Regions from separate parts of the Synechococcus sp. R3-13 genome, predicted to be linked through region 2. Evidence: predicted binding sites of a transcription regulator. Region 2 holds the regulator's gene; each other region holds the start of a gene.
What was found. The regulator NtcA, encoded in region 2, controls nitrogen genes in cyanobacteria. The targets are predictions, from matches to a motif close to GTANCNNNNGNTAC.

Region 1: the regulator NtcA is predicted to act here: its motif matches at 1,928-1,941, upstream of NW856_RS08475 (P-II family nitrogen regulator).
Region 3: the regulator NtcA is predicted to act here: its motif matches at 4,410-4,423, upstream of fmdA (formamidase).

Annotation. Positions count from the first base shown of each region.
Region 1 is NZ_JANSIO010000271.1:549-9,408, forward strand. Features, by position in the region: gene NW856_RS08470 (ammonium transporter) at 1-1,375, opposite strand, end outside; gene NW856_RS08475 (P-II family nitrogen regulator) at 1,530-1,868, opposite strand; gene NW856_RS08480 (IctB family putative bicarbonate transporter) at 2,019-3,434, opposite strand; gene holA (DNA polymerase III subunit delta) at 4,378-5,445, shown strand; gene NW856_RS08490 (cytochrome c oxidase subunit 3) at 5,510-6,121, opposite strand; gene ctaD (cytochrome c oxidase subunit I) at 6,240-7,946, opposite strand; gene NW856_RS08500 (cytochrome c oxidase subunit II) at 8,024-8,860, opposite strand, start outside.
Region 2 is NZ_JANSIO010000173.1:235-8,971, reverse strand. Features, by position in the region: gene NW856_RS05335 (hypothetical protein) at 217-1,104, shown strand; gene NW856_RS05330 (hypothetical protein) at 1,135-2,442, opposite strand; gene NW856_RS05325 (M61 family metallopeptidase) at 2,493-4,388, opposite strand; gene ntcA (global nitrogen regulator NtcA) at 4,670-5,344, shown strand; gene eno (phosphopyruvate hydratase) at 5,583-6,866, shown strand; gene NW856_RS05310 (prolyl oligopeptidase family serine peptidase) at 6,863-8,737, opposite strand, start outside.
Region 3 is NZ_JANSIO010000064.1:4-6,143, reverse strand. Features, by position in the region: gene NW856_RS02095 (phycobilisome linker polypeptide) at 1-196, opposite strand, end outside; gene NW856_RS02090 (Ppx/GppA phosphatase family protein) at 315-2,042, opposite strand; gene thrS (threonine--tRNA ligase) at 2,250-4,061, shown strand; gene fmdA (formamidase) at 4,504-5,709, shown strand; gene NW856_RS02075 (FmdB family zinc ribbon protein) at 5,720-6,025, shown strand.

The DNA of each region.
Region 1 (8,860 bases), on a different contig from region 2:
CGGGGTAGGCCACGTTGCCATGCTCGCCCACATCCAAACCGGCGATCTCTTCCTCGGCGCTGGTGCGCAGGCCGGTTACAGCCTTGAGGATAAAGAACAGGATCAAGCAGGTAATAAAGGGCCAGAGGAAGTAGGCCAGAGCGCCCACCACTTGTACCCCAAATTGGGCCCAGGTGACCTCTTCAGCATAGTTGGCATTGGCAAAGAAGGGGATCCCTGCTGCCAACACCCCCCAGATACCACAGGTGCCGTGTACCGAAATCGCGCCCACCGGGTCATCAATTTTCAGCACCGTATCCAGGATCACCACCGAAATCACCACCAGAATCCCGGCCACCGAGCCGATGATCAGAGCACCCAAAGGATGGACGCTATCGCAAGGGGCAGTGATCCCCACCAAGCCCGCCAGCACCCCGTTGGCGCCAAAGGTCATGTCTGGCTTGCCAAAATGCACCCAGCAGGTGATTGTCGCCCCAATGGCCCCCGCTGACGCGGCTAGCAACGTATTCATGGCAATCCAGCCAATATCGACAGAGGCTGCAGTGGTGGAACCGGCATTAAACCCGATCCAGCCCAAGGCGAGGATAAACACCCCCAACATCCCCAGCGGCAGGTTGTGGCCGGGAATAGCCCGCGGCTCTCCATTGGGGCCGTACTTGCCAATGCGAGGGCCGAGCACAATGGCGCCTGCCAAGGCCGCAGCGCCGCCTACCAAATGCACCACCCCCGACCCGGCGTAGTCGATGTAGCCCAGATTTTCCAGCCAGCCGGCTGTGCCGCCGTTGTAGTCGCCGAACAGCCCGTTCCAGGCCCAACCCCCAGAGATGGGGTAGATTAGCCCAGAAATAACGACGGAGTAGATCAAGTAGGCCAAGAACTTGGTGCGCTCCGCCATCGCTCCGGAAACAATGGTGGCGGCAGTGGCGGCAAACACCATCTGGAAGACAAAGAAAGTAAAGGGCCAGCCATCTGCCTCGTAAGCCTGCTGCCAGCCAAAAGCAAACCAGTCAGTGCCGAAGAAGCCAGCACTTTTGCCGAACATGAGGCCAAACCCGATGAACCAGAAGGCGCAACAGCCCATGCAGAAGTCCATCAAGTTCTTCATCATGATGTTGGCGGCATTCTTGGCGCGGGTAAAGCCCGTCTCCACCATGGCGAACCCTGCCTGCATGAAGAACACCAAGGCCGCCGACACGATCGTCCAAACAACGTCAGCGTGTTTCTGAACTTCCTCGGCCTCTTGAGCAAAGGCAGTTCCCTGGCCGAATAGAAAAACCAGCGCAGCCATTAGAGCGGCAGTCAGACTCCACTTGGCCGGTCGCCAAAGCCACTGGGGCACCTGGCTCTTGAGCTTTTGGATCATTGTCGTACTCATGCTTTTCGACTCACCTAAAGTGACAGTACTTCTCGCAACACATTACCCGAAAAGTAGGGCAAGAACACCTCATCAGATATACAGCAAAAGAGACATGAAGCAAACTCACACGAGGCTCAGGCCGGGCAACCCAAACCCTGAACGTGATTCCTTCTCATAGGGCATCTTGGTTGAGCTCGCCAGTTCGGATGCGGATGGTTTTTTCGACGGGGCTGATGAAAATCTTGCCATCCCCGATTTCGCCGGTGCGAGCCGCTGCAATCAGCTTCTCCACCACCGTATCCACCAGGTCATCTTCAACCACGATCTCCACTTTCAGCTTTTGTAGGAACTCTACCGTGTACTCGGATCCCCGGTAACGCTCGGTTTGTCCCTTTTGGCGACCAAAGCCCCGCACTTCACTTACAGTCATGCCGACAATCCCGGCATTGACCAAAGCAATTTTGACCTCATCCAACTTGAATGGCCGGATTACGGCCTCGATTTTTTTCATTTGCCTCCTGCACCCCGGATAATTCCGCTAATTTCTAACACTACTGACACCTGCAAATTGTAAAAACAGATACATTTTTATCTCCTACTGAAGATGCTTACCACTCTGGATTTGCTCCCGTCAAGACCGGAAGGCCAAGCTTAAGCTACCTTAACGGGAGGAAGTCCCCACTGGCGTCTCACCAGCATCTGTAAGCGGCTGAGGGCTGAGAGAGGCCAAGCTGGCTGTAATAAGCGCTACCGCAAGCCACCACAGCATTTGTACCTGGGGACGATACCAGATGGTATCCACCAAGCCGTGGGCCATCATGCCGGTGCAAGCGGCCAAGCCTGCTGCCACCCATAGACCCTGGGGATCCCGCAAGTTGAGCAAAGTTTTCCAGCATCTCCAGCCGTGATCCCAGAGCACCAAGAGAAACCAGGCGAAAGTTAAAGATCCGATGAAGCCAGTCTCTACGGTGAGCTGCAGCGGCACTGAATAGGCTCCAAGGGCGCTGAAGTTGCCTCGTTGGTAGAGGGGATAGACGCGGTTAAAGGCAACATTGCCGGGGCCGATCCCCAAGATGGGAAAGTCGCGGATCATCTCCAGCACCGCCGCCCAGACATTGAGGCGAAAGTTGTTGCTGGTATCCAACCGCCCCCAAAAAAGGCTCTGCACCCGCAGCCGCAGGGAGCGTACCGTCAGGATCCCGAGCAACAGAGCAGCCCCCCCTCCGCCCAACAGGGCCGGCAAGGCCCAACGCCGCCAGCGGGCTGGCAAATCGACAGAATGCCACTGTGCCAACAGCACGGCCATCAGGGTGAGCATGGCCAGCCCCCCAATCCAGGCACCGCGACTGTAGGTGAGCAACAGGCAAATCAGGTTCACCGCCGTCGTAAACCCGGCCAGGAGTTTCGCCCCCCAACTGGGCCAAATCCAAGTGGCGGCCAGCCCCAGGGGAATGACCGGGATCAAGTAGCCCCCGTACAGATTTGGGTTGCGCAGATAGCTGTACACCCGCGTCAGACCTGCCAAGCCCGACTCCGGATCCACCCAGGTGGCCAGTTCTGCTGCCCCATAAAAGTATTGCCGCAGGCCGTAGACCCCCATCACCAAGCTGACCAAAAGCAGGGATCCCACAATCCCATCTCGGAATTGGGGTTTGCGCAGCAGACGATGCAACAACAGATAACCAGCCAGGTAGAGAGTCAACTTCAGCCAGCCATCCCGTGCTGCGTAGGCAACCGGAGAGAGAATCGTTGCCAAGGTGGCAATTCCCCAGAAAAGGCCCAGGGGCAGATGCAGCGGCAGCCCAATCGGCGTTTCCACCAAAGTGCCCAGGCCCACCAGAGCGGCCATAGCCAGCAAAATCAGGCCCAGGATGCCGGTGGAGCTTTGCGCAGAGAAAACCCAGTAAAGCAGTACCAGCCCCAGGCCGATGCGGTCGGAAGTCTGCACCAATACGCTGCTTTTCCCCCAACTCTGCAGGGATCCCAATAGACGACCCAAAAGGCTCCCCTGCTGCCAAGCCTTGATGGGAAAGTCGCGCAGCAGAAAACCGTGCCACCGTTGCGTTGCTCGTTCCATAATCCTCTGGGGCGTGTTGGGCCCAAATCCCCACACCTCAAGTCATCCTACTGGTTTCACCAGCGGGACAAAGCTTTAGTCTATATCCCCAGAGGCAAAGAGACAACGAAGAAGAGCGCAACTTCTTATCGCGCCAGCCGGACAAAGTACCCCTCAACAAAAACAAAGAACTGGCTGACTCACAAGACTCTACAAGACAAAAGGCATCGAAGAGTTATCAAAGTTCGGTTTTCAATCTTAAGAACAAGTCTCTGTAAAAAGCAAAGAAGAACAGCAGGAAAAACTACAAAAAGCTCTATCTCAATCTTCAATCAAATGTTGGATTGCCGCAATCGAAGATCTCCTGACCTACCACAGACCGATTCTCAAAAGATTCTTCAGGCAACACAGGCTAACACTTGACCTTGAGATCCTCTTTCACCTTCGGCATTAGGAGAAGGGATTTGATCGCCTAAGCGGGATCCAGACCAACCTTCCTTGGCTCTAACTGCGTTCTGGGAATTGGAGTTGGAATAGTGAATCTGAACACGAGTGGGGCGGCCCAGCCCTAGGGCAGATCCCATGCAACGGGCTAAGATTTGCACCTTAAACTCAAACTCGCCAATGCCATCCATAATCTTTAACCCTGCAGTCTCTGCTCCTAATTCAACTGTAGGAGAAGGTCTACGAAACCTCTTCAGTGGGAATACAGAACTTTTTGAGCTGGGGAGACTTCTGGATTATGAAAGTTATGTAAAGATGCCTTTGTTTTCGCCAGACAGGGCGAGTACTTGACCTATTCTTAAACAACTTGAGTCAAGCTGGGCTCGGTATCTTCACTTGGACTGACTCCCTCCACCAAGTTGAGCAGGGATCCCAGCCAAACCGCTTAGACAAGGGGAACTGACCTACGCAAAATGGAGGAAGTAGGGGAAAAGCATCTCGTAAATCACTCGGTCGAAGCGTGCCCGTTTACCTGTACTGGGGAGATGACACCTATCGCCTGATGCAGGCGGTGCAGCAGTTGCGCGACCAAGTGCTGGATCCCCACTGGGCAGCTTTTAACTACGATCGCCTGCCGCCGGAATCCACGATTGCCGGGCTCAACCAAGCCATGACCCCGCCGCTGGGATCCAACGCCCGCTTGGTTTGGCTGGAAGAGACAACACTCACCCAACATTGCCCGGAAGATCTGTGGGAAGAAGTGGAGCGCACACTGGCCCAGTTGCCCCCCACCACCCATTTGCTCTTGACCACCAGCAGCAAACCGGATGGGCGCCTGAAATCCACCAAAATCCTCAAAAAAACGGCCATTGTCCGCGAGTTTTCGCAACTGGCCCCTTGGGATGAAGAGGGCATTCTCCAGCAGGTGCAGCGGGAAGCTGAACAACGGGATCTGGCCCTCAGCCCGGCAGCCGCCCAGAAATTGGCCGAGGCGGTGGGCAATGACTCCCGTCGCTTAGCGATGGAATTGGAAAAGCTGGCCCTGTTTACGGCAGGCCAACAGGATCCCATTTCTCCTGAACAAGTCGAGGCGTTAGTTCCCGCCAGCGCCTACAACAGCTTTCAATTGGCGGGATCCCTGCGCAAAGGGAATCTGGAACAAGCCCTACGCATCTTGACCCATCTGCTGGATCACAACGAGCCGGCCCTGAGGATTCTGGCGGTGTTGGTAGGCCAATTTCGCACCTGGCTATGGGTGCGGCTGCTGCTGGATCAGGGAGAACGGGATCCCAAAGTCATCGCCCAGAAAGCAGAAATCGGGAATCCCAACCGGGTTTACTTTCTGCAAAAAGAGGTGGGATCCCTGGAAAGCTCAGCTCTGCTAAGGATGATGCAGCAACTTTTGCAACTGGAATACCAGCTCAAGCAAGGTCAGCCAGAGCGAGAGGTGTTTCAAGAGGCGCTGATCCAGATTGTGGCCTTTCTCCAGAAAGGCTCATCTTCCCGCAGCCGCTCTCAGACCTCAGCCGCCGCTCTTCTTGGGGAGAGGGGAACCATTGGCCCAGCGAGCCGCTCCACTGCCACTTGAGGTAACCATGGGGCAGAGCTGAAATGGCTCTACGGGTTGCTGCCAAAATGGCTTCGAGACAACCTCAGAGCAAATAGAGCAAGATAAACAACACGATCCAAACCCCATCCACAAAGTGCCAGTAGATCTCGGCAGCTTCGACGCCAAAATGATGTTGAGCGCTGTAGTGGCCGGGTTTAAAGGAGCGCCAGAGCACCGCCAGAATAAACAGCAACCCTGCCAGCACGTGAAGACCATGAAACCCCGTTAAAACATAGAAGGTGCTGGCAAACAAATTGGTGGTGAGGCCAAACTCCAGGTTGCTGTACTCATAGAGTTGCCCTGCCAGGAAAACCGCCCCCATCAGGGCTGTGAGGGCAAACCACAGTCGCAGGCCCTTGACATCATTGACCTTGATGGCCGACCCAGCTTTGTGAATGACGAAGCTGCTGGAGAGCAAAATCACCGTGTTGATCCCAGGCAAAAGCAATTCCCGCTCTGGGGTTCCCTCCGGCGGCCACACCGGGGCGGTGAGGCTATAGGCCAGGTAGGCCATGAACAGCCCTAGGAAAAGACAGCCTTCTGCCACCAAAAACATCAAGATGCCAAAGACGCGATGATCTGGGTGCTCAGCATGGGCAGTGTGGGCCCTTGAGTGGCCAACCATCAGCGTTTCAGAGGCAAGGGATCCTTGCATATTCCTTTCCACCTAAATTCCTGAATTCCTGAGACTTCTTGAGGCTGTACAAGCAGCCCAGCCAAGACTGGAATACCCAGTGAGCAGGGGATCAGCCGCCCACCGGGCATCCGGCCTGCTAAGAAGAAGTAGGCTCCGCTTCCGCCAGTGCCAGCTCCCGCACGCTCTGCAACTGAGCAGCAAAGTAGTCCAGCGTCTCCTTGCTGTGCAAACCGTAGTCATAGGGGCCGGTCAGCAAAATGGGATCCCCATAAAAGTTGTGATGGGGCGGGGGAGAAGAAGTTGTCCACTCCAGTGTCAGGGCCTGCCAAGGATTATCCCCAGCTTTTGGCCCGGCCACCCAGGAGTAGATGGCGTTAACCAAAAAGGGCAGGGTGGAAATGGCCAGAACAAAGGCCCCCACCGAGCTGATCCAGTTGAGGTCGGCAAATTGGGGATCGTACTGGGCCACCCGGCGGGGCATCCCCATCAGGCCCAGCTTGTGCATCGGCAGAAAGCAGATGTTGAAGCCGACGAAGGTCAGCACAAAATGTACCCGTCCCCAAAACTCATTCAACATGCGCCCCGTCATCTTGGGGAACCAATGGTAGATACCGGCATAGATCCCAAAGACGCTGCCGCCAAACAACACATAGTGCAGGTGGGCTACCACAAAGTAGGTGTCGTGAACGTGGATATCCAGAGGCACCGAGGCGAGGATAATCCCGCTCAAGCCGCCGATCACGAACATCGAGACAAAGCCCATGCCAAACAGCATGGCCGAGCGGAAGTGGATTTTGCCGCCCCACAAAGTGGCCAGCCAGCTAAACACCTTGATCCCAGTGGGAACGGCAATGGCCATGGTGGCGATCATGAAGAACACCCGCATCCAGTCAGGGGTGCCGCTGGTGAACATGTGGTGCGCCCAGACGATCAACCCCAAAAAGCAGATGGCCAAGCTGGAGTAGGCGATGGCCTTGTAAGCAAAGATGGGCTTGCGGGCATGCACCGGCAAAATCTCGGAGATCATGCCAAAGACTGGCAAGATCATGATGTACACCGCCGGGTGGGAGTAGAACCAGAACATGTGCTGGTAGACCACCGGATCCCCGCCGCCGCTGGGGTTAAAAAAGGCCGTGCCCGCCAACAGGTCAAAGCTGAGCAAGATCAACGCACCGGCCAAAACCGGTGTTGCAATGAGGGTAAGAATAGATGCTGCCAGCATGGCCCAGCAAAACAGCGGCATGTCTTCCATCTTCATGCCGGGCATGCGCATCTTCAGAATGGTGGTGATGAAGTTAACCGCCGCCAGGATGGAAGAGGTTCCTGCCAACAAAATGCTCAGGATCCAGAGTTCTTCCCCCACCTTGCCGCTGATCAAGCTGAGGGGGGGGTAGGAAGTCCAGCCGGCAGCCGGAGCCTCTATGAACAGGCTGGCCAAAAGCAGGATCCCTGTGGGCGGAACCAGCCAAAAGGCCACTGCATTCAGCTTGGGGAAGGCCATATCCCGCGCCCCGATCATCAGCGGTACCAGGTAGTTGCCAAAGCCCCCCACCAAAGCAGGCACGATCCACAAAAAGATCATGATCGTGGCGTGCAGGGTAAAGGCACCGTTGTACCGCTCAAAGCCGAGAAAGTCGGCCTCTGGAGTAGCCAGCTCTGCCCGTACTGCCGTCGCCAGCGCCCCTCCCACCAAGTAGAAGAAAAAGGTGGTCACCAAGTACTGGATCCCGATTACCTTGTGATCGGTGGAAAAAGTAAAGAAGCGCCACCAAGGCTCAGCAGGAAGTTCCAGTTCAACCTTCGGTGCAGTAACAAGTCTCGGATTGTCTTGTAGCTGGGTCATTGCCAAAAAGCTCCCGTGTCGCGTCGGCGGAATGGTGTTCTCAAAAGCGCAGGCCAAAGGGATGTTGGGGATCCCGGCTAGCCTGCGGAAGGAAGGGATCCAGAATGGGACTGGAGAGACTTCAAATCTGAGGGGGAGACGCCCAAACGCTGGTGGTGGACATGGGCAAAGGCAGACTCGGCCTCAGGGGAGCCTGGCCGAGGAGAGGGATGGACTGGCGAGAAATCTGAAACGAGGGCCAAGGTGCTGCCCTCGCCACGGGCGGCCAAAACTTGCTCCTGCTGCCAGCGCTCGAAGTCTTCCGGCGTATCCACAAACAATTGCCCTGCCATCACCCCATGATAGGGGCCGCACAGCTCTGCGCAGATGATGGGGTACTGCCCCAGTTGAGTGGGCACAAACTCCAGGTGGGTTTCTCGGCCAGGGATGACATCCTGCTTCAGGCGAAATTGCGGTACCCAGAAGGCATGGTTCACATCCAGAGCCGTCATATCCAAGCGCACCCGCTTGTTCAGAGGAAGGTGCAGCTCGCTGGCCACCAGGCCGGAATCCGGGTAGGTGAACATCCAAGCATATTGCATGCCCTGAACTTGAACGACCAGATCCGGCTGGCCCATCTCCTTCCCGGGTAGCACCGCAGGCGTGTAGGCGTAGCCGGGATCCCCCGCCTCAGCTTCGTGGGAAGACTCCATCGCCATGGCTGCGTGGATATGGCCGCCGACGTGAGCACCCCCGTAAACAGCTTGATAGACATCTAGGCTGGCCAAGCCTAACCAAAGAATGATCACCGCCGGCACCGCCGTCCACACGATCTCCAACAGCACGTTGCCGTGACTGGGATCCCCGTCGCCTTTGTCGCCTCGCCGCTTGCGGTAGCGGACAATACAGTAGAGAAGTACACCCTGTACCACCAA
Region 2 (8,737 bases):
GATGGTTTCCCAATCGGTTCCATTTGCCTTTGGTGTTAAGTTTGATTACGGAGCTGTGGCCTGTTGGGGGTCTGTTGGCCGGGAGCTGACTTGGCCACAGCCCGGTCGAGGTGGGGAGAACTGAGCAGGTAATATAGAGCTTGGCTTGCTTGCCCGGCAACCTCACAGCAGGAGAATACGGCAGACTCCGTTCCAGGTTTTTGCAGGATTGCCCCCATGTCCTCTGTCCGATTCCAGCCGTTGCGGGTGGCTTTCACCTGTGCGGATCCCAGTCAGATCCAAATGCCTGTTGCCAATTTGCTGGCGGCTTTGCCGGCCTCACCGCTTCTGGCCTACACAGATCCGGAAGCAGCAGACTTGCGGGTAGAGCTGTTGCCCGATGCCATTTATCACTTTTACCGTCGGGGGGAAGAGGTGGCTCTGGCGGCCTTCCGGATCCCGGTGAAAAAGCTACAGGCCCTGCCTCGCAAGCTGGTGCGGCTGTTGGAGCACGTGGCTGCTTTTGGTAATCTTTTGAACCTGCAACCTGCCAGCGATGCGCTGAGCAGCATCTTGGAAGTGGAATTTCTCCAACTGGAAACCCCGGCCAGCAGCTCTGCCCCTGCCGAAGTGAGCCCCCTGCCGCGGGATCCCCAAGGGAAAGTGCAAATCCAAGCAGGCCGCAACCTGGCCATTGCCTTGAGAAACAGAGCCCCCACTCCAGTGCATGTTTATGTCACCGTCTTTGACGAGCGGCGGTACAGCGTGGATTTGGTTTACCCCTATCAACCAGATCTGCCTGCCCGTTTACGCCCCAACGAGAGCCTGCTGATTGGCTCTGGCCCCCGCTACTTGCTGCAGATGCAACTGCCAGAAGGAACAGACGTAGCGGTGGATCACTTCAAAATCTGGGTCAGCAGCACCAGCATGCAGCCAGGCATTATGGTGATGCCCCCTCTGGGGCAACGGCTGGAACCTCCCTCAGAAGATCCCTACGGGGCCGGATCCCGTCTAGATCGAGAGGTAAGGCTGGCCGTTCTGGGCAAGGCAGGCAGCACTCCCATGCCAGCTTTTGCCGAGGATCCCTGGTGGTGTATGGAGCAAGCCGTCAAGATTGTGGCCTGAGCCGATGCTCTTGGGGACTTTTTCAGACTTTCAGAGATGGCTTTTCAGGATCCCATCAAAGGTAGACTCAACCTCATCGACGCCAATCACTGACAGGTGATAGAGGGAAGATAGACTACTTCTTGTATCTTGACTAACATCAGTTAAAACTATGAAAGCTTGGCTTCCCTGAAGACCGAGTTCATGAGCGATTCCGGAGTATTTTTGTATTTTATCTTGGTACCCACCTGTCCTCGATTCCACCCAGTAGAATTTATCATTGATATGGAAGAAAAGATCCATCTCAAAATCGGCTCTATTCGATAAAGTAACTTGGGCATTCGCGACGTAAGAGAAACTGATCTTTTCGGTGTGAGCCTCAACAAGGCGGATCAGCGTGCCCCTAACATATCTTTCCAGCCAGTTCCCTGCCAGAAAATTCAGCGCCTGAGGCGACCTACTGGGTCTCGCTACCAAAAGGCATCTGGGCGCCTTAGAGTATCTGTACTCTTCCAAAAATGCGATGTCGTGTAACTCCTTAGCAACTTGGCAAGTTGAACTGACTACTTGTGGAGGTTCGTCTCTAAGGTTTAGGAAGAAAGAACTGCCGCTCTTCATGTTTGATTTAACCATTCCATAAAATCTCTTGATAAAAGAGTATCGGCTGCCCATAAAGGCGGCTATTTGATCTAGCTTTTCCTCTTTTTCTTCCGCAGCTATGCTTTTTATCTTTATGTTTTTTGAGTTTAAGAACGACTCTATCTTTGATATATCAACAGTAGCTGTCCCATCCTTGTCTCTTAGTACTTCGTCTGGTGTCTCAGGATCTGGTGCTTTACCAATGACCTGAGTAACCTGCTCATTCTGGGAGTCCTGATTTGCAGTTGGGCATATCCCGGATCCATGAGAACTTTGAATAGTAACCCGTAGTTGCCGATAAATATCTTTGGCCTCTTCCACTAGATTTTCCAGAATGGCTAGCTGATTGTTCAGTTGCTGGCCATGTTCGGCCAACTTTACAGATATAGCTTGTAGAAAGTCTCTGCCCCAGTCCTGTAGCAAGCTTTGCTGGCTGTCAGCAAGGCGAAATTTAAACTCTTCAAGGGTAGCTTGGACGGCCTGTAACTTTTCCTGTAACTTTTGAGAAATCTTGTCTACCAATCCTTCGCTCAACTTGATGAGTGCTTTGTCCGGGTTGTTGAGTTCTTGGCTGCGTTGGCTTAGCTGCGAAGATATATCTCTGATAATCTCTCGTTTCCAGATTTCCAGTTTAGGACTGGCCCCATACTGGCGAGCAACGTAAATGCCTACCGAGAAACCAACAGCTGCCCCAATCAATAAAACCAAAACTAAGTCCATCAGATACTCCTGTCCTCTGCTGCTGTTACTTTTCTTTCCAGTTAACTGGATTACCTGCTTGCCTCAACATGATAGGAGGAGATAGGTGAATTTTCAAGCAGATGGGGACCTGCCTCTGACCGAAGCTGGGCGCCGACAAGGGATCCCAGCCAGCCTTGCTGAAGAGCTTCTTGAGCAGGAGTCAGTTCAGGCAATACCTCCAACGTGTAGACATCGGGCCGAGGGGGATCCAACGGGATCCAAAAGTGTTTCAACTGGTCCGCTTGAAAAACGCTCAAACAAATGATCTGGTGGGGCTGATAGGCCGTCAAGCGTTCCGCCAAGTTGGCAGCGCTCACCCTGAACCCATCCAGGGCCACCAGCTCATCGCCGGCCCAGATGCCCGCTTTTTGCGCCGGGGATCCCATCTCTACTGCGCTGATGCGATTGCCCTCGCCGTTGAAATTGAGGCCCAGGTAGGGGGGAAGGTTGGGTCGGCTGAAGTGGGCTTTAAGGGTGAGGCCAAAGGGGTGTAGGTAAGTGTTGTAGTCTAGCTCTTCCGTGCCTTCCACATAGGCTGCGAAAAACCGGCCAAGATCGGCACCGGCTGCCCGCTCAAACGCCTCCCGCAAGTCTTGGTCGCTGTAGCCCTTCCCTGACCGACCAAAGCGCTGCCACAGATCCTGCAAAGCTGTATCCAGGGATCCCCGACCGCCGGAAAGGTGACGGATGTGCAGATCCAGCAGCCAACAGACCAAAGCCCCCTTTAAGTAATAAGAAACCTGGCTGTTGAGGGTGTTTTCGTGGGGGCGGTAGAGTTTGATCCAGGTATCGAAGCTGGACTCCCGCAGCGATTGCACGGCCCGGCCCGGAGTACGCTGCAAGCGGCCAATCTGTTCGGAAAGAATCTTCAAGAAATCGCCGGCACTGAGGATCCCTGCCCTCAATAAGATGACGTTTTCGTAATAGCTGGTCGCCCCCTCACAAAACCACAGACATTCCAGATAATTTTCTTGGTTGTAATCGATCTTTTCCAATGCCAGAGGACGCAGACGCTTGACATTCCAGGCATGAAACAACTCGTGGGCCATCAGAGCCAAAAACCGACGATAGGACTCCGGCTGATGCAGCTCTAGCCCAGAGTAAAGAAGGGTGGTGCTGTACTTGTGCTCAAGGCCACCAAATCCTCCCGGCGACAAATGCACGATAAACCAGTAACGGTCATAGGGTAGCCCACCAAAAAATGCGGCTGTGGTTTCGACAATGGCCTTGGCATCGGCAACGGCCCGATCGACATCTAGAGTGCCTGACCCCCAAACCACAAGGTAATGCGGGATCCCTTCCACCTCAAACGATTGCACTCGATGTGGACCCACCTCCACCGGGCTATCCACCAGCTCGTCGTAGTCTTCCGCCACAAAAGACTGGCCGGAAGTGGGATCCTCAGAAGGAGAGGTCAAGGGCCGCAAACTGGTGGCGATGTGCCAATCCGGCTTGGGGGGGATCACCGTCAAAGTGTAGGGTTCCCGCTCGCGACCGGGCACGTAGAGGAAGAGCGCTGCCCCGTTGAAATAGGCGTGGGTCAAATCCAGATGGTTCGTGCGCACCGTCAGCTCATAGGCATAGACCCGATAGCACACCTTCACAGCAGAAGAACCCGGCGGATCGATTTGCCAGGTATTCTTATCCACCTTCCGCCAGGCCAAAGGGATCCCTTGCTCAGTTGCCGCCTGAAACTCCTGCACGTGACGGGCATATTCCCGCACCAGGTAGGATCCCGGCGTCCACACCGGCAGCCGCAGCCGCAAAGGCATCTTTGGCTCCACCTCTCGGAGCAGCAGCTCCACCTCCAGGAGGTGATTGGCCGGATCCGGCATCCGCACTGTGAAATGCTGGCGGCTCAGTTGAGAAGGTGCAGCAACGATAACCTCTGGGATCCCCATAGATAGATAGATAGAATGTTCCAACCCACTCCACTCTCTACCGCCAAGGGCCGACACAACCCCCAGCGACAATGGCTCTTATCCTAACCCCTGCTTTCGGTTGGGGATCCCTTTCTGGGGCAAAAACGAGACTTAAAAATGTAGCGCGTGCTACAAAGATACCTAGGCAGAACCTTCTACTTTAGGGTAAATCTTGGTATCCTCGTAGATTCTGAAGTCAATGGGTTGCAACCTAGCCTAATGCTTCTAGATTGATCTTAGTAGGTTGATCTTAGGTATAAACTGACCTTAAAAGGTTGATGAGTATGGCGGTGGCCGTAGCGGAAAAATCTCTGATCACAGCCTTCAAGCAATTGGGAGGCCCTCACCATCCTCCGGTTATCGAAACGTTCGAGCGCGGGAAGACCATTTTTTTTCCAGGGGATCCGGCGGAGCGGGTTTACTTTTTGGTAAAGGGAGCGGTTAAGCTCTCGCGGGTCTACGAAATGGGAGAGGAAATCACAGTTGCCCTCCTGCGCGAAAACAGCATCTTCGGCGTGCTCTCCTTTATCACGGGACAGCGCTCCGACCGCTTTTATCACTCGGTGGCTTTTACACCTACCGAGTTACTCTCTCTACCGATCGAGCAGGTGGAAAAATCCTTGCAGGAGAACGCCGAACTGGCCATGTTGCTGGTTAAAAGCCTGTCGTCTCGTATCTTGCAAACGGAGATGATGATCGAGACGCTGGCTCATCGCGACATGGGATCCCGTCTGGTCAGCTTTTTGTTGATTCTCTGTCGCGATTTCGGAGTGCCTGGCCCAGATGGGGTCACCATCGATCTCAAGCTGTCTCACCAGGCCATTGCCGAGGCCATTGGCTCAACCCGCGTCACCATCACCCGCCTGTTGGGAGAGCTGCGCAAGAAGAAGTACATCTCCATTCACAAGAAGAAGATCACCGTACACGACCCGATGCGGCTGAGCCATCGCTTTGCCTAGAAGGAAGAGGAGAACACCTCCTGAGTAGCACCCTGCCTAGGCAAACCCCGCTCGATGGTTGGTTGAAGCTCTGGCCGGCCTATGTTCAATCTACTGCTGCAGCCTTGAAGAATCTCTGTGCCCGAAGGACAGACTTAAAGTTTTCTGGAAGCTGACCGGATCGCGGGCAAGAATCTACTAGTCTATGGGGGGATCTGGCTTTGGCCAGAGCTATCTAGCCAATTGCTGAGGTGTAACTGTGGAAACGGCCATCGAGTGGATTACCGCCCATGAGATCCTCGACTCGCGAGGACGCCCCACCTTAGAGGCCCTGGTGGGTCTAGCCAATGGAGCAACGGGCTTGGCGCAGGTTCCCAGCGGTGCTTCGACCGGTACCTTCGAGGCCCACGAGCTGCGGGACGGGGATCCCAAACGCTACGGCGGTAAGGGTGTGCTGAGGGCGGTGGAAAACATCCTTGGCCCCATCCAGTCGGAGCTGCAGGGAGAAGATGCCCTCAACCAAGCCCGTATTGACCAGTTGCTGATCGACCTGGACGGCACCCCCAACAAGTCCCGCCTGGGGGCCAACGCTATTTTGGCAGTTTCTCTGGCGACAGCCAAAGCGGCTGCGGAAGCAGTGGGCTTGCCTCTTTACAAATACCTGGGGGAGCCCTTTGCCAACCTGCTGCCGGTGCCGCTGATGAACGTGCTCAACGGCGGCGCCCACGCCGACAACAACGTCGATATTCAAGAATTTATGCTTGTGCCCATTGGAGCGGCCAGCTTTCGCGAGGCGCTGCGCTACGGGGCTGAGGTGTTTGCGGTACTAAAACAAGTGCTGCAGCAGAAGGGGCTGTCCACCGGTGTGGGGGATGAAGGGGGGTTTGCTCCTGATCTCGACTCCAATGCGGCGGCTTTGGATCTGCTGATGACGGCTATTGAACAGGCAGGCTACAAACCGGGAGCAGATATCGCCTTGGCCTTGGATGTGGCCGCCAACGAGCTGCTGCAGGATGGGCAATATCACTTTGAGGGCAAAGCCCACAGCGCGGCTGAGATGGTGGCTTACTACCAGCAACTGCTGGCCAACTATCCCATCCTTTCCATTGAAGATGGGCTAGCGGAAGAAGACTGGGCCGGTTGGCAAGCCATGACCGCTCAACTGGGATCCCGGGTACAGCTGGTGGGAGATGACCTGTTTGTAACCAACCTGACCCGCCTGCAAAAGGGTATCGACAGCGCCGCCGCCAACGCCATTTTGATCAAGCCCAACCAAATCGGCACCCTGACGGAGACCGTCTCGGCCATCCAATTGGCAGTTCAAGCCGGCTTTCGCACCATCATCAGCCACCGCTCTGGCGAGACGGAAGACACCACCATTGCCGACTTGGCGGTGGCCACCCGTGCCGGGCAGATCAAAACCGGATCCCTCTGCCGCAGCGAGCGCATTGCCAAGTACAACCAACTGCTGCGCATCGAAGACGAGCTGGGGGAAGCGGCAGTTTATGCCGGTCGGGTGGGCCTGGGTCCTAGAGCTCGCTAACTTCCCGTTCCGTCCCAGGGGATCCCTAGCACCTGCACCAAAAAGGCCCAGCGGTCGGCAGCTTCCTCAATCAGCTTGCTGGTGGGCTTGCCGGCCCCGTGCCCTGCCTTGGTGTCGATGCGGATGAGGATGGGCTGGGATCCCCCCTGGGCTGCCTGCAGGGCAGCGGCAAACTTGAAGCTGTGGGCGGGCACCACCCGGTCGTCGTGATCTGCGGTGGTGATCAGGGTGGCGGGGTAGGCGGTGCCGGGCTTGAGGTTGTGCAGGGGGGAGTAGGCGTAGAGGGCCTTGAATTCCTCCGGGTCTTCCGGGGATCCGTACTCGGAGATCCAGGCCCAGCCGATGGTGAACTTATGAAAGCGCAGCATGTCGAACACCCCCACGGCGGGGAGGGCTGCTGCAAAGAGATCCGGCCTTTGGGTCAGGCAGGCCCCCACCAAGAGGCCGCCGTTGCTGCCGCCGGCGATGGCCAACTTGGAGGGGTTGGTGTAGCCGTTGGCCATGAGCCACTCAGTCGCGGCAATGAAGTCGTCGAAGACCTTTTGCTTGTTGAGCTTGGTGCCCGCTTGGTGCCAGGCTTCCCCGTATTCGCCGCCGCCGCGCAAACTGGGCTGGGCGTAAACCCCTCCCATCTCCAGCCAGGCCACCAGGCCCACCGAAAAGCTGGGGGTCAGAGAGATGCCAAAGCCGCCGTAGCCGTACAGCAGGGTGGGGTGATCCCCTGTCCGCGCTAGGCCGCGGCGGTGGACAAGGAACATGGGGATGCGGGTGCCGTCTTGGCTGGCGTAGAACACCTGCTGCACCTCGTAGGCCTGGGGATCGAAATCCACCTGGGGCTGACGGAACAGGGTGCTGGTGCCGCTGGTGAAATCGTAGCGGTAGATGGTGGGTGGGGTGGTGAAGCTGGTGAAGGTGTAGAAGGTCTCGGTGTCGTAGCGCTTGCCGCCAAAGCCGCTGGCGGATCCCAGCCCGGGCAGCGGAATTTCCCCCAGGTAGCTACCGTCTAAAGCAAAGGTCTTGATCTGGGTGTGGGCGTCTTTGAGGTAGAAGGCCACAAACTGATTGTTGATCAAGCTAACCCCCTGCAGGGTCTCCTCCGCCTCAGGGATCACCTCCTGCACCCGGTCAGGCTGCTCCAAGTCGATGGCCACCAGTCGCCGCCGAGGAGCTTGGCAGTCCGTCAACAGCCAAAAGCGGGATCCGTCGTTGCCCACGAAGCTGTATTCGGCCTCAAACTCGCGGATGAGCTCTACTACAGGAGACTGGGGATCCCGCAGGTCTTTGTAGAAGATGAGATTCTTGGGATCCGTACCCCGCCAGACGGAGATGATCAAGTAATCACCATCTTCCGTAACCCCGCCGGCAAACCCCCATTCCTTTTGGTCGGGGCGGTGATAGACCAAGGTATCTTGCGACTGGGGAGTGCCCAGGCGGTGGTAGTAGAGCTTTTGAAAGTAGTTGACGCTTTCGTATTCGCTGCCGGGGGCCGGTTCGTCGTAGCGGCTGTAGAAAAATCCTTGCCCATCCAGCGTCCAGCTCGCCCCGGAAAACTTGACCCAGCGGAGGTGATCCGGCAAATCCTCGCCGGTTTCGATGTCCCGCACCTTCCATTCTTGCCAGTCGGAGCCGGAGCGGGAGAGACCATAGGCCAGATACCGCCCATCACGGCTGATGGCAATGCCCGATAGAGCCACCGTACCGTCTTCCGAGAAGGTGTTGGGATCCAGCAAAACCCGCGCCTGGCCCTCTAGACTTTCTTGGGTGTAGAGAACGCTCTGGTTTTGCAGGCCGTCGTTTTTGAAGTAGAAGTAGCGGCCCCCTTCTTTGAAGGGCTGGCTGTATTTTTCATAGTTCCAGAGCTGGGTCAGGCG
Region 3 (6,140 bases), on a different contig from region 2:
AGGCGGGGGCCAGACGATAGACCACTTTGTAGGACCCGGTCGCGTGGTCATCCTCGGACTCCACCTTCACCACAGTTCCCGCTGGAATATCCAGCTTGGCCCCCTTAGACATGACTTTAATTCCCGGCCAATTGGTGGGCGTATCCGTCAGTAGCTCGACCTCAAAGGCTTGATCCCCCAACAACAACTTGGCCATCTCAACAACTCCGTTTTGCTCAGCACTCAGTGGCGAGAGAGCCGCTCACAGCCACAGCTTTACCGTCAGACATTCTACCGCTGCCAGGTGCCCACCAGAAACCTCCTGCGGGCAGGGGCTAAACTGCTGCCTCAAAAGGATTTGAGCTGCGCTCGATCTGAGTGGACAATTTGGGGATCACCTGCAGCTTGAACTGCTGTTCGAAGACTTTTTTCTTCTCGTTCAAGCTCCACAGCTCCAAGGCGCAGTCATCATTGGGATGCCTGGGATCCAAAATCAACTCCATGCGGCGGGGGCCTTCTCCCAAGAGCTGAAAACGGCAGTGCAGCGCTTGGATGGCTTGCAGACGGCGGCGATCCAGGGCACAAGCCATGCGCAGCAAGGGGCTCAGTTCCAAGACGATTTGGCGATCCCGTTCGTCGGTGAGGCGCTGAAAGTTTTCGTGCTTCTTCTTGGGAGGCGATTTGCGGTGGTAGCGGGCCAAGTTGGCGATCACTTCCACCTCTTCTTCATTGAAGCCCAACAGTTCCCCATGGCGAATCAGGTAGTAGGAGTGTTTGTGGTGGGCGGCATGGCTGATAAAGTGGCCGCAGTTGTGCAGCATGGCCGCTGACCAGAGGAGGGCCCGCTCGCGGGATCCCCAACCATGCAACAGGCCGCGGGTCTGGTCGAAGAGGCTGAGGGCAAATTCGGCCACCCGTTCGGCATAGGGCAGCTCCACCTGGTATTTTTCCGCCAACTTGAGGACGCTGCGCCGCCGCACCGAGCTGTGGTAGCGCAGCCGATCCTCAATCAGCCCTTGGCCGATCATCCAGTCCACGATCAGCCCTTCCCGCAGAGCCCGTTCGCAAAACTGGATCCGCTCCACCCCCAGCAGGGTCATCACTTCTTCCAAGATGACCGCCCCGGCTAGGATGATCTCCCCCCGCCTTTCCCCCAGGCCGGGCAGCTTTTGCCGTTCGGCCACCGTGAGGGAGCGCAGCTCTTTGATGTAGCCGCGCAGGGCTTCCAAGCTGAACTCATACCCCTGCAGGCGACTGGGGGGAGCGCCCAACCGACGGCGGGCATCCAACTGGGCCAGGCACTCGACGGTGCCAGAGGTGCCCACCAAAGGCAGGGATCCCTGTTGTTGTGAAGATGCGACGATCCGTTTCATCTGCTCAATGGGGGATTCCAGCATGCCGCGGATGTGCTGGCGCAGGGCTTGCAGTTCGCCAGAAGTGGGCGGATCGTGGTGCAAAAAAGCCTGGGTTAGACGCACAGCTCCCACCTTGATGCTGCGCAGAAACTCCGGCTCTTGGCCATTGCCCAAGATCAGCTCTGTGGAGCCACCGCCGATATCCACCACCGCGTGCATCCGGTTGTGGAACTCCATCGCCGAGAGCACTCCCAGATAAATGCGGCGGGCCTCTTCCTGCCCCGAGATTAACTCCACCCGCAGGCCCAGCTCCCGTTCAATCCGCTTCAAAAACTCCAGCCCATTGGGGGCCTCGCGCACAGCACTGGTAGCCACGGCAACAATATCCTGCACCTGAAAGCTCTCAGCAATGCGGCAAAACCGCTCCAGAGCCGTCCGGGCCCGTTCCATAGCTGCAGGCGTGAGGGCGCCCGTCTGGCTGCAAAACTCCCCCAGCCGGACGGTGGCTTTTTCGCGGGAGATGAGGGTGAAGCTAGGGATACGGGGATTGATGCGCACCACCACCATGTGGAGAGAGTTGCTGCCCACATCGATGGCGGCCAGAACGGGGGCAGCCCAAGATTCAGGACGAGAAGCCGGGCCGGTTTCGGAAACTGGGGGAGCAGAGGCGACAGGGCATTCCGTGAAGTTGGTGGGCGAAGAGATCATGGCTCGGGTAAGGGGGTCAACCCCTTTAGGATACTGTGTACTTTCCCCCCTTGTTCCGGGCCGAGTCGTGAGGTGAGGTTCGCGGTTGACTCGGCAAACAGGGGAATTGATTAGCTGGGGATCCCTGCCGTTCTCGCCCCAGCCTAAGATAGGGACACGGATATCCATTTCTTCACTGTTCTTTCTTTGTTGTCGAAGTAGGTTCCGATGTCTCAGCCAGCCGAATCACCTCAGAAGGCCAACAGCACCCTCAAACTGCTGCGCACTCACGAGTCTCCCCAACTGGAGCGCATCCGCCACACCACTTCCCATGTCCTGGCTATGGCGGTGCAAAAGCTGTTTCCCAAGGCCCAGGTGACCATCGGCCCCACAACCGACTACGGCTTCTACTACGATTTTGACCATCCCGAGCCCTTCACGCCGGAAGATCTGGATCGCATCAAAAAAGAGATGCAGGCAATCATCAAAAAGGGCCTGCCGGTGATCCGCGAGGAGGTGAGCCGTGAAGAGGCCAGGCGCCGCATCGAAGCCCTCGGAGAACCCTACAAGCTGGAGATCTTAGACAGCATTCCCGAAGGAGAGGTCATCAGCATTTATCACTTGGGGGATGAATGGTGGGATCTCTGTGCCGGTCCCCACGTGGAAAACACCCAAGAGCTCAACCCCAAAGCTTTCGATCTGCTCAGCGTGGCCGGCGCCTATTGGCGGGGGGACGAGACCAAGCCGCAGCTCCAACGCATCTACGGTACCGCCTGGGAAACTCCAGAGGAGCTGAAGGAATACAAGCGGCGGCTGGAGGAGGCCAAACGGCGGGATCACCGCAAGCTGGGCAAAGAACTGGGTCTCTTCCTGTTTTCCGATGAAGTGGGTCCGGGCTTGCCCCTTTGGACTCCGAAAGGAACTACCCTACGCTGGGTGCTGGAGAATTTTCTCAAGCAGGAGCAGCTCAAGCGGGGCTACCTGCCGGTGGTTACCCCTCATATTGCCCGTGTGGACTTGTTCAAGATCTCCGGCCACTGGCAAAAGTACCGGGAAGATATGTTCCCCATGATGGCGGAGAATGAGCAGGATCGCGCAGCCGAACAGGGCTTTGTCATGAAGCCGATGAACTGTCCTTTTCACATCCAAATCTACAAATCCGAGCTGCGATCCTACCGCGATTTGCCCCTACGATATGCCGAATTCGGCACCGTCTATCGCTATGAGCAATCGGGGGAATTGGGAGGTCTGACGCGAGTGCGTGGCTTCACGGTGGACGATGCCCACCTGTTTGTCCGGCCCGATCAATTGGAGGAGGAGTTTCTCAAGGTTGTCGATCTCATTTTGGTGGTTTTCGATAAGCTCAAGCTCAAGGATTTTCGCGCCCGCCTCAGCTTCCGCGATCCCAAGTCTGACAAATATCTGGGATCCCCCGAAGATTGGGACAAAGCCGAAAATGCCATCCGTCGCGCTGTGGAGAAGTTGTCGATGCCCCACTTTGAAGGGATCGGCGAAGCAGCCTTCTATGGGCCGAAGCTGGATTTTATTTTCCGCGACGCGCTGGATCGGGAGTGGCAACTGGGCACGGTTCAGGTGGACTACCAAAACCCACAGCGCTTTGATCTGCAATACGTAGCTGAGGATGGATCCCGGCAGCGTCCGGTGATGATTCACCGTGCTCCCTTTGGCTCGCTGGAACGACTCATCGGCATTCTCATCGAAGAATACGCTGGGGATTTTCCCTTCTGGCTGGCCCCGGAACAGGTGCGCATTTTGCCCGTTTCCGATCAGTATTTGGGCTATGCCACCCAAGTGCGGGATCAACTGCGAGAACACGGGATCCGCGTCCACATCGATGCCGACAGCGACCGTTTGCCCAAAAAAATCCGCAATGCCGAGAAGGCCCGGATCCCTTTTATGTTGATCGTGGGGGAACAGGAACAAGCGGCAGGAACGGTGAGCGTGCGCCAGCGCCATCGGCAGGAGCTGGGATCCCTGACGGTGGCAGATTTCCTAGCCCAGCTACAGGCACTTGACTAGCTTGGGCATTCGGGATCCCTGGCTTGCGGCAACTGGGTTTTCAGAACTTGAGGATCCCAGGTTCTGAGGATCTCAAGAAAGAGCTTGAGTTTCCCTTTCTCAAGGGAAGCCAAGGGGGCTAATTGAAAAATCAGGATTTGGCCGACAACCCACCATGTTCTCTAGGGATTTTCTGGAGAGGATCCTGCAACGCTTTAGGAGCTGACGGCTAAATCGATCTGTCGCCGAATGGATTGGCCGTTACTTTGGTGAATTGATTGATAGTTACTTTGAATTGCAGTGAAATAGCCTGTCGATCTAAGCTCCTCATCTCCCGCTCTGCGATTGTAGATAACAGCACTATGAATTGTAGCTTTTACTACAGTATTAGCTTCTCTATTGGAGATAGGCTTTTGTGCATTCAAAGTCTGACCGCAGAGTGATGACTCAAGGATAGGATCCCATGCCCAAAACGCTGTTTAAAGTTGACCTGACTAAGCCAATGGATCAACAGGATCTACCGGGTCACAACCGCTGGCATCCTGATATTCCCGCTGTGGTTTCTGTAAACCCTGGCGAGGTATTCCGAATTGAGTGTAAAGACTGGACGGATGGGCAAATCAAAAACAACGATGATCCTTCCGACATTGAGCAGGTTGACCTAAGCGTTGTCCATGTTTTGAGTGGGCCTATTTGGGTTAACGGCGCCCAGCCTGGAGATATCCTGGTTGTCGATCTGTTAGACATTGGGCCACTGCCGGGAGACGAGTGGGGGTTTACAGGTATTTTTGCCAAAGAAAATGGAGGGGGATTCCTCACCGATCATTTTCCCAACGCGGCCAAAGCCATCTGGGATTTTCAAGGCATTTACACCACTTCCAGACACATTCCCCATGTGCGCTTTGCCGGCATCATTCACCCCGGCCTCATTGGCTGTGCCCCATCTCACGAGTTGCTGGCGGCTTGGAATAAGCGGGAAGCTGAGCTGGTCGCTTCGGCTCCCGATTTGCGCACTTACGGCGCGGGGCTATCCGGCAATCAGCCTGTGCTGGCCGCCTTGCCCAATCCCAAGAACGCAATTTTGGGAACTTTGCCCAAGTCAGAGTATGAGCGGGTTGCTGCTGAAGCGGCTCGGACGGTGCCCCCGCGAGAGCACGGCGGTAATTGCGATATTAAAAACCTGTCTAAAGGAACACGGATCTACTTCCCAGTTTACGTGGAGGGTGCCAAGCTGTCGATGGGAGATATTCACTTCTCGCAAGGGGATGGGGAGATCTCTTTTTGTGGCGCTATTGAGATGTCGGGCTACATCGATCTCCACGTCGATCTAATCAAGGGTGGTGTTGAGAAGTACGGATTGGTTAACCCCATTTTTAAGCCCGGCCCTGTTGAGCCACGTTACTCGGAATACCTTGTGTTTGAGGGCATTTCTGTGGACGAGCTTACAGGTAAGCAGCATTATATGGATGTTCACATTGCCTATCGACGCGCCTGCTTAAATGCCATCGAATATCTGAAAAAATTCGGCTTTACGGGAGAACAAGCTTATCTGCTGCTCAGTTCTGCACCGGTGGAGGGCAGAGTGAGTGGGATCGTCGATATTCCCAATGCTTGCTGTACGGTGGCTGTTCCTACGCAAATCTTCGACATAGATATTCTCCCTAGGTGAATGTTATCCGATGCCTCGTTCAAGGGGGTGGAATAGGAAGATGCCGCTGTATGAGTTTAAGTGTCAAACCTGTGGGGAGTTTGAGGTATGGCGGCCCTTATCTCAATATCGAGATCCGGCCTATTGTCCTTCTTGCAATCAGGAAGGGAAACGTCTCATTTCAGTTCCCATGGTTCAGCTTTCCAGCTCTTTGCCTATTTCAAAGGGGGGAAGAGAACCCAAACTGATCAAGCGTGAACAGCACTCAAATTCTGATCCAAACTCGCCAAAATATCGCTCCCAATCCTGTGGGCGACCTTGGATGTTGCACCATTAGTTATTAGACATAGTTGTTTCAGGCTAGGGTAAGACGCCTGGGCTATTGAAAAAAGCCTTCTGGCCCCGTGCATTATTGCTCCGCAGCGCTATTGCTATGCCTACGGCACCCTGAC